Regions from separate parts of the Citrobacter portucalensis genome, predicted to be linked through region 2. Evidence: predicted binding sites of a transcription regulator. Region 2 holds the regulator's gene; each other region holds the start of a gene.
What was found. Region 2 encodes PurR, which represses purine synthesis genes. Its sites were predicted from a motif close to CANGCAAACGTTTGCNTG; they were not measured.

Region 1: tusA (sulfurtransferase TusA) is a predicted target of PurR. The motif match lies at 1,819-1,836, and genes of this name have one in related genera.
Region 3: gcvT (glycine cleavage system aminomethyltransferase GcvT) is a predicted target of PurR. The motif match lies at 1,926-1,943, and genes of this name have one in related genera.

Annotation. Positions count from the first base shown of each region.
Region 1 covers NZ_CP092466.1:284,290-287,568, forward strand. The annotation lists gene LY264_RS01340 (MFS transporter) at 1-428, shown strand, start outside; gene LY264_RS01345 (DcrB family lipoprotein) at 432-989, opposite strand; gene LY264_RS01350 (7-cyano-7-deazaguanine/7-aminomethyl-7-deazaguanine transporter) at 1,062-1,727, opposite strand; gene tusA (sulfurtransferase TusA) at 1,896-2,141, shown strand; gene zntA (Zn(II)/Cd(II)/Pb(II) translocating P-type ATPase ZntA) at 2,240-3,279, opposite strand, start outside.
Region 2 covers NZ_CP092466.1:2,769,729-2,773,007, forward strand. The annotation lists gene LY264_RS13465 (MFS transporter) at 1-622, opposite strand, end outside; gene cydH (cytochrome bd-I accessory subunit CydH) at 798-887, opposite strand; gene purR (HTH-type transcriptional repressor PurR) at 1,185-2,210, shown strand; gene punR (DNA-binding transcriptional activator PunR) at 2,207-3,139, opposite strand; gene punC (purine nucleoside transporter PunC) at 3,252-3,279, shown strand, end outside.
Region 3 covers NZ_CP092466.1:861,884-865,162, forward strand. The annotation lists gene ubiH (2-octaprenyl-6-methoxyphenyl hydroxylase) at 1-263, shown strand, start outside; gene ubiI (FAD-dependent 2-octaprenylphenol hydroxylase) at 379-1,581, shown strand; gene gcvT (glycine cleavage system aminomethyltransferase GcvT) at 2,034-3,128, shown strand; gene gcvH (glycine cleavage system protein GcvH) at 3,154-3,279, shown strand, end outside.

The DNA of each region.
Region 1 (3,279 bases), 2.5 Mb from region 2:
TTGTCGGTACTCGTTTGTTGTTCCCAAATGGTATCAACCGTTTAGGCGGGCTGAATGTGGCGATGATCTGCTTTAGTGTCGAGATTGTCGGGCTACTGCTGGTCGGGATGGCTTCGATGCCGTGGATGGCGAAAATCGGCGTTCTGCTGGCCGGGGCTGGGTTCTCACTGGTTTTCCCGGCGCTGGGCGTGGTGGCGGTAAAAGCCGTTCCTCAGCAAAATCAGGGCGCTGCGCTGGCGACCTACACGGTGTTTATGGATTTATCGCTGGGGGTTACCGGGCCGCTGGCCGGGCTGGTCATGACGTGGGCGGGTGTGCCGGTTATCTATCTGGCGGCGGCAGGGCTGGTAGCGGTGGCGTTATTGCTGACCTGGCGGTTAAAAAAACGGCCTCAGGTGGTGTCACCGGAGGCCGCGTCATCGTCTTAACCGTTACTGGATAACCAGCGTGTTAATGATGTTTTCTGCGGTCGTCTGCGCTTTTTGCTGATCGTCAGCAGGCAGCGTGATTTGCAGCGTCAGCAGTTGGTTGTCCACTTTCCCCAACACCACGGAAGAGTATGCGGTCTGGCCTTTGGCCGAGATGATGCTGTCTAACTGCTGCAGCGTGTGGCCTTTCAGCTCAATAGATTTATTGGTGACGACCTGCAGCTGCGGGTCACGGCTACGCTGCTGATCTTCCAGACGTTTTGCCAGCACCGCCAGATCTTCGTTGGTGTTGTCGCCAACAATCACAATCACTGCTTTCTGGCCGGTTGCGTCAGAATATACGTGCATATTGTTCGCCTGGGTGCCCAGCTTACCGCTCTGATCGGTCATATCCGCTGGCAGGGAAAAACTGAGTTTGCCGTCCAGCAGGCTGACCGGTTGTCCGGTGGCGTTACTTTCTGCGGCAGCACCCTCGGCTGGCGCTTTTGTATCGCTATTATCACAGGCCGCAAGCCCCATAACCAGCAGGCCAATACCGACATATTTAACCAGATTGCGCATTGACTTCTTCCTTTCGATAAACGGCCATAACGGCTCATTCGTCCATCTTATCACAACTCGGAAAATGAACCTTTAACTCGTCTGCAATGCAGAGATTTCAGATTTATCTGCCAGCCTTTTCAGTAACATATTCAGCAGCACGCCATACATTGGCAGGAAGAAAATAATGCTGATCAGCACTTTGAAGCAGTAATCGACCAGTGCGATTTCCATCCAGTGCTCGGCCATAAAGGCATCCGGGCTACGCCAGAAAGCGATAAAGAAGAAGGCCAACGTATCGCTGATATTGCCAAACAGCGTGGACGCCGTCGGTGCCAGCCACCAGCGACGGTTTTGACGCAGGCGGTTAAAGACATGCACATCCAGAATTTGTCCCAGCGCGTAGGCCATAAAGCTGGCGGCGGCGATACGGGCGACAAACAGGTTAAAGTGCAGCAGTGCGCCGAATCCTTGCCACGATCCCATATAGAACAGTGATGAAACGACATAGGAGATCAGCAGCGCGGGGATCATAACCGCAAAGATGATACGTCGGGCCAGCGGCGCGCCAAAAATACGCACGGTCAGGTCGGTCGCGAGGAAAATAAACGGAAAGCTAAACGCGCCCCATGTGGTATGGAAACCAAAAATGGAGATTGGAAGCTGCACCAGATAGTTGCTGGAGGTGATCACCAGCAGATGAAATAGCGATAACCAGAACAACGCTTTTACGCGCTGAGTTTGTGTAAACGGAGTCATATTGTGACCTTTTTGTTGGATGGGGTGAGGGAACCCAATAAAAAACCGTCGCATGATACTGCTTTAAGAGCACATTGCAATGGTTGTTTTTCACGCAATCGTTAACCTGATTGGCTTACGCCACAACAGAGCGTAAAATAACGCCGTTTTTGTATGAATGAGACGACGATGAGCGACCTGTTTACTTCCCCCGACCATACTCTTGATGCCCAAGGGCTGCGCTGCCCGGAACCGGTAATGATGGTGCGTAAAACCGTACGCGGCATGCAGGCCGGTGAAACGCTGCTGATTGTTGCCGACGATCCGGCAACAACCCGCGATATTCCTGGCTTCTGTACCTTTATGGAACATGAGCTGGTGGCCAAAGAGACCGACTCGCTGCCGTACCGTTATTTAGTGCGCAAAGGGCAGTAATCTTGTCATGCCGGATGGCGCTAACGCTTCTCCGGCCTATAAAGACTGAGTAACCTGTAGGCCTGATAAGCGAAGCGCCATCAGGCGAGAAACAGGCACTACCCTTTACGCAACAACCGCAGCGCGTTCGCGGTCACCAGCACCGTCGCCCCCGTATCCGCCAGCACCGCCAGCCACAGTCCGGTTATCCCGAGCAGCGTGGTGACGAGGAAAATCCCCTTCAGGCCCAGCGCAATCGCAATGTTCTGGCGAATATTGGCGTGGGTAGCCCGCGCCAGCTGAATCATTTGCACCAGACCACGCAGACGGTTGTGGGTCAGAGCGGCATCGGCGGTTTCCAGCGCGACGTCGGTCCCGCTTCCCATCGCAATGCCGATGGTAGCCGCTTTCATTGCCGGGGCGTCGTTGATGCCGTCGCCGACCATCGCCAGCGGCGACTGTTGGTTAAGATGGGTAACGGCCTGCACCTTATCTTCCGGCAAGAGTCCTGCTTTGAATTCGAGGCCCAGTTCACCGGCAATGGCGGCGGCCGCACGCGGGTTATCACCGGTCAGGATCACCCCTTTCACGCCAATCTGATTAAGCTCGCTGATGGCGCTGCGAGCGTCATCGCGCAGCGTGTCCTGTAAGGCCAGTACGCCGAGAACGGTATCGTTACGCAGCACCAACACCACCGTTTGGCCCGCGCTTTCCAGCTCGCTAATCTGCCCGGCAAAGGCATCGGCAGGCTGCTTACCGGCGGCGCAAATCAGTACGCGTTCGCCGTTGACCAGCGCTTCAATTCCAGAGCCAACCAGCGCCCGTTGCTCTTTTGCGACAGGAATAGTCAGCTCGCGCGTTTGTGCTTCCCGAACAATTGCTTGTGCCAGCGGGTGCGTCGCGCCTTGCTCTACCGCTGCCGCCAGTGCCAGCAGTTCAGCCTCACCAATACCGCTTGCCGGATGAATCGCCGTGACGCGTGGTTTACCGACGGTCAGGGTGCCGGTTTTATCAAACGCCACCTGCGTGACTCTACCCAACTGTTCCAGCGCGGCACCACCTTTGATTAACGCCCCACGACGTGCCGCAGCGGCCAGACCAGAAGTAATGGCTGCGGGGGTTGAAATCACCAGAGCACAAGGGCAGCCAATCAGCAGTA
Region 2 (3,279 bases):
GTAACGCCGACAACACCTGTGGGCGCATCAACACCGCCAGTTCGCTTCGGACATCCGGGCGCTCTCCTGCTCCACCCTTGGGTAATGAGAAGAACAGGCTGACCATCGCAATGACGCCCAGCCCCGCAGTGGCCATAAACGACATGCGCCAGCCGATGGTTTCACCAAGCCAGGTCGCCGCCGGAACGCCGCCAATATTGGCGATGGTTAACCCCATAAACATCGTTGCCACGGCGCTGGCCTGCTTATGTTTGGGTACCACACTGGCTGCAACCACAGAACCGAGACCAAAAAAGGCTCCATGGTTAAGACTGGTCAAAATACGCGATAGCATCAGCGTGGTGTAATCCGGCGAGATAGCCGAAAGAACATTACCCAGCGTGAAAATCGCCATCAGGAATATCAAAGCATTACGTCGCGCACGATGAGACAGCAGCAATGTCATCAGCGGTGCACCTACCATCACACCTACCGCATAAGCGCTGATCAGCATGCCAGCCGCCGGAATCGAGACGTCCACACCTTTGGCAATGACGGGCAACAACCCCATTGGCGAAAACTCGGTGGTGCCAATACCAAACGCCCCGATTGCCAGCGCCAGTAAAGGGTAATTGATTTTCATATTTCGACTCCATATCGTCGAGCCGTGGCACGACATAAAATAAGAGTCAAAAGCATGACATTGATCGCAAAATTAATAAAGTTAACAAAACTGCAAAAGACTTTTGCTTATTCGCAAACAATAGCGGGGAAAAACGAGTCGAAGGGATGAGGGAGAGCTAACTCCCTCGGGGAAATCAATGCAGCGCTGCGGTCAGACCACCCGCGACGATCAAACCCAGAACAATAATGGTAGTCACTAACGAAAATTTCAGATCGGTGCTCATCAAGTTTTCTCCTTTTTATTCCCACACAAAAAGTGATATTGCGCATTTTTACACACTTGAAAGCAAAAATCTCTCACGATTTATATTGATAACTGCTTTTAACTCTTCCCCTTTTCGTTAAGATCAGACAAAATTCCACGCTTACTTGATTAGCGTACCGGCCATTGACCCCTTCCTGACGTTCCGTGTCGTTTTCCCGGCGTGCCGCAACCCTTACGTTGCGATAAGGGTGTGTAAAGGCAAACGTTTACCTGGAGTATTCTCAGGAGCTTAGGATATGGTCTGGAGTGAGATGTAATGGCAACAATTAAAGATGTAGCGAAGCGAGCAAACGTTTCCACTACAACCGTATCACACGTAATTAACAAGACGCGCTTTGTCGCGGAAGAAACACGTAATGCTGTCTGGGCAGCAATCAAAGAACTGCACTATTCTCCGAGCGCAGTTGCCCGCAGCCTGAAGGTAAATCACACCAAGTCTATCGGCTTGCTGGCGACCAGCAGCGAAGCGGCCTATTTCGCCGAAATTATCGAAGCCGTTGAGAAAAACTGTTTCCAGAAAGGCTATACCCTGATCCTGGGTAACGCATGGAACAGTCTCGAAAAACAGCAGGCTTATCTGTCGATGATGGCGCAAAAGCGCGTTGATGGTCTGCTGGTGATGTGTTCTGAGTATCCGGAGTCGCTGCTTTCGATGCTCGGAGAGTATCGCCATATCCCGATGGTCGTCATGGACTGGGGCGAAGCAAAAGCCGACTTTACTGATACGGTCATTGATAACGCCTTCGAAGGCGGTTACATGGCGGGCCGGTATCTGGTAGAACGCGGTCATCGTGAGATTGGCGTGATCCCTGGCCCAATGGAACGTAACACCGGGGCCGGGCGTCTGGCTGGCTTTATGAAAGCGATGGAAGAAGCGCTGATTAAAGTGCCTGAAAACTGGATTGTCCAGGGCGATTTTGAGCCTGAATCCGGCTACCGCGCCATGCAGCAAATTCTGTCGCAGTCTCATCGTCCGACCGCGGTCTTCTGCGGTGGCGATATTATGGCAATGGGTGCGCTGTGCGCCGCTGACGAAATGGGACTGCGCGTACCGCAGGATGTCTCACTCATCGGCTACGACAACGTGCGCAACGCCCGCTTCTTCACGCCGGCCTTGACGACCATTCACCAGCCGAAGGATTCACTGGGTGAAACGGCCTTCAACATGCTGTTAGACCGTATCGTGAATAAACGTGAAGAGTCACAGTCTATCGAAGTGCATCCACGCCTGGTTGAGCGTCGCTCCGTTGCCGACGGTCCGTTCCGCGATTACCGCCGTTAAGCCTGTTGTGCGGGAGTCTCATCTGGCTCCCGCAGCCATTCCTTGTTCAACGTTTCACTATCTCCTAAATAGTCCAGCAGCCAACTCAATGCCGGTGACGTATCGTTCTGCTGCCATGTCAGGCAGCATGCGGCATCAGGAAAAGGGTTCTCCAGTTGCAGCGCAACCCATTTACCGCTATCGATCCACGGCTTGGCAAAATGCGTCGGTACCATGCCCACGCACAATCCCGCGGACAAACAGGTCGCAGAAGATTCCCAGTCCGGCACGACGACGCGCTTTTGGTTGTCCAGCAGCCAGGTAATACGCTTCGGCAATGTTCGGGAGGTATCTTCGCGCACCAGTGACGGCCAGTTGCGCAACGTGTCATCACTTAACGGTCCAGGCATTGACGCTAGTGGATGATGGCTGGCTACCACGCAGCTCCAGCTCAGCATTCCCATATCGCGGAAGGTATAGCGCCCCCCGACCGGAATGGCCTGTGTGGCCCCGATGGCCAGCTCCACACGCCCATCAGACAGTGCGTCCCACACGCCGTTAAACACTTCCTGAAAAACTAACAACTCCACATCATCAAAGTGACGGTAGAAATCCACGATCATCTGTCGGGTACGATCCGGGCGGACAATGTTATCGACGGCGATCGCCAGCTGTCCGCGCCAGCCGTTGGCAATTTGCTGACATTGCTGGCGCGTGATCTGCATTTTTTTGATAACAGAGCGGCCTTCTTTTAAAAACCATGCCCCGGCAGGCGTTAATTCCACATCCCGATGGCGTCGCTCAAAAAGTGGCACCGCCAGCCACTCTTCCAGCTGGCGCACGGTGTAGCTTACCGCCGAAGGTACACGGTGCAGCTCCTGCGCGGCCGAACTAAAACTGCCGTTACGCGCAACCGCATCAACCACTTCAAGTGAATATTCCGACCACATATTCTGCCTGCAAAAAATTTGAAATCAGTAAGCAAATATTAGCGTTTCACAGCGAGAATTACACTCACTACACTCAGCGGCATTGTTCTACTGCTAAAAAAGAGAAATGATGATGCAACCTGGGAAAGGGTTTTTAGTCT
Region 3 (3,279 bases), 1.9 Mb from region 2:
TAATGAGCCTTGCTGAGACGTTGACGCAGGCGCAAAACGGCGCGGAAGATGTGGGTGATTATGCGGTGCTGGCACGCTATCAGCAGCGCCGCGAGCGCGATCGCGAGACGACGATTGGTGTGACCAACAATTTAGTGTATTTGTTTGCCAATCACTGGGCCCCGCTGGTTGTTGGGCGCAATGTCGGGTTGATGGCGATGGAATTATTCACCCCTGCGCGCGATGCGCTGGCGGAGCGGACCCTGGGTTGGGTTGCACGATAAATATGACCTGTAGGCCGGATAAGGCAACGCCGACATCCGGCAAGGGTCCCCGCAAAAATGCCTGATGGCACTGCGCTTATCAGGCCTACGGATTACAGGTTTCGAGGTATAAACAGTGCAAAGTGTTGATGTAGCAATTGTTGGTGGCGGCATGGTGGGGCTGGCGGTTGCCTGCGGCCTGCAGGGCAGTGGGTTGCGCGTTGCTGTATTAGAACAACATGTTCCGCAGCCGTTGGCGGCGGATGCACCTCCTCAGCTTCGCGTTTCGGCCATTAATGCAGCCAGCGAAAAACTGCTTACCCGTCTTGGCGTCTGGTCCGACATTGTTGCTCGTCGCGCTTGCTGCTACCACGGCATGGAAGTCTGGGACAAAGACAGCTTTGGACGTATTGCGTTTGATGACCAGAGCATGGGCTACAGCCATTTGGGCCACATCGTTGAAAACTCAGAAATCCATTATGCACTGTGGCAAAAGGCACAGCGTTCAGCGGATATTACGCTGATGGCGCCAGCTGAAATACAGCAGGTGGCCTGGGGCGAGAACGAAGCATTTCTAAGCCTCAAAGATGGCGCAATGCTGACGGCGCGTCTGGTCGTCGGTGCCGATGGCGCTAATTCCTGGCTGCGCAATAAAGCGGACATTCCGCTCACCTTCTGGGACTACCGTCATCATGCGCTGGTGGCGACTATCCGTACGCAGGAAGCTCACGGTGCGGTTGCGCGTCAGGCGTTTCATGGCGAGGGGATCCTGGCATTCCTGCCACTCAGCGATCCACACCTGTGTTCTATTGTCTGGTCGCTCTCGCCGCAGGAAGCAGAACGTATGCAGCAGGCAAGCGTTGACGAGTTTAATCAGGCGCTGAATATCGCCTTTGATAATCGTCTGGGGCTGTGCAGCCTTGAAAGCGAACGTCAGGCGTTTCCGCTGACGGGACGTTATGCCCGCCAGTTCGCGGCCCATCGTCTGGTGCTGGTGGGGGATGCGGCGCATACCATCCACCCGCTGGCGGGTCAGGGGGTTAACCTTGGCTTTATGGATGCGGCGGAGCTGATCGATGAACTTAAGCGGCTACAACGTCAGGGTAAAGATATTGGGCAGTATCTCTATTTACGCCGCTACGAGCGCAGCCGTAAGCACAGTGCAGCGCTGATGCTGGCGGGGATGCAGGGTTTCCGTGAACTGTTTGCAGGCGAGAATCCGGCGAAAAAACTGCTACGCGATATTGGGCTGAAACTGGCCGATACCCTCCCGGGCGTAAAACCACAACTCATCCGTCAGGCGATGGGACTGAACGATCTTCCCGAGTGGTTACGTTAGTGTCCGTAAGGACAATCTTAAGAGTTTGAGACCCGTCACACTTTCCTCTCCCGGCCTTCGCGCCGGGGTGCTTCTCTCATTTGAAATAATCTAATTCCACGCCTTTTTTCGCATTAGTTTTTCTAATATTGCGTTTTTTTCATAACGCCATTTTTGACATTTTTTCCACATTTAATGTGGATTGGTGCTGTGATTTTACGCTTACATTTGTTTGTTGTTCTGATTAATTGCTATATGTATGGAGTTTTATTCTGTTGGTGATCTGGCTGTTTTTCGCCATAAGCTAATGTGATGGTTAATTTTGACTTATGGTTTAGCGTCTGTTTCGGTGGTAAGTTCAGGACAAAGAGAACGTTTGCGTCGTAGCCCCTGGAGCGGCTGCGGTGCTGGGTTTCGTGGCGAAAATTTCACCGCGAAAGAGTTGGTAGCCCCGCTTATTCAACGAGGAAAAGATGGCTCAACAGACTCCTTTGTACGAACAACACTCGCTATGTGGCGCGCGCATGGTCGATTTCCATGGCTGGATGATGCCACTGCATTACGGTTCTCAGCTCGATGAACACCATGCTGTTCGCACCGACGCCGGAATGTTTGATGTGTCGCATATGACCATCGTCGACCTGCGCGGTAGCCGCACCCGGGAGTTCTTGCGTTATCTGCTGGCAAACGACGTCGCGAAGCTAACGAAGACGGGTAAAGCCCTCTACTCCGGGATGCTCAACGCTTCGGGCGGCGTGATAGATGACCTGATTGTCTACTACTTCACTGAAGATTTCTTCCGCCTCGTTGTAAACTCCGCCACCCGCGAAAAAGACCTATCCTGGATTACCCAACACGCTGAACCTTACGCCATCGACATCACCGTTCGTGACGACCTGTCGCTGATTGCGGTGCAGGGGCCAAACGCGCAGGAAAAAGCAGCCACGTTGTTTACTGACGAACAGCGCCATGCGGTAGAAGGTATGAAGCCGTTCTTTGGCATTCAGGCGGGTGATTTGTTTATCGCAACCACCGGTTATACCGGCGAAGCAGGCTATGAAATCGCCATGCCGAATGAAAAAGCGGCTGATTTCTGGCGTGCGCTGGTACAAGCAGGCGTCAAACCTTGTGGTCTCGGCGCGCGCGACACCCTGCGTCTGGAAGCGGGTATGAACCTGTACGGTCAGGAGATGGACGAAGGGATTTCTCCGCTGGAAGCCAATATGGGTTGGACCATTGTGTGGGAACCTGCCGACCGCGACTTTATTGGTCGTGAAGCACTGGAAATGCAGCGCGAAAAAGGCCACGAACAGCTGGTCGGGCTGGTGATGACTGAGAAGGGCGTGCTGCGTAATGAACTGCCGGTGCGTTTCACCGATGCTTCTGGCAACCAGCATGAAGGCATTATCACCAGTGGCACATTCTCCCCAACCCTGGGTTACAGCATCGCGTTGGCGCGCGTGCCTGCGGGTATCGGTGAGACTGCGATCGTACAGATCCGTAACCGTGAAATGCCGGTAAAAGTGACTAAACCTGTTTTTGTGCGTAACGGCAAAGCCGTCGCGTAATTCATCCTTTTTTGGAGATTGATTGATGAGCAACGTACCTGCAGAACTGAAATACAGCAAAGAACACGAATGGCTGCGCAAAGAAGCTGACGGCTCTTACACCGTTGGTATCACCGAACACGCTCAGGAGCTGTTAGGTGACATGGTTTTC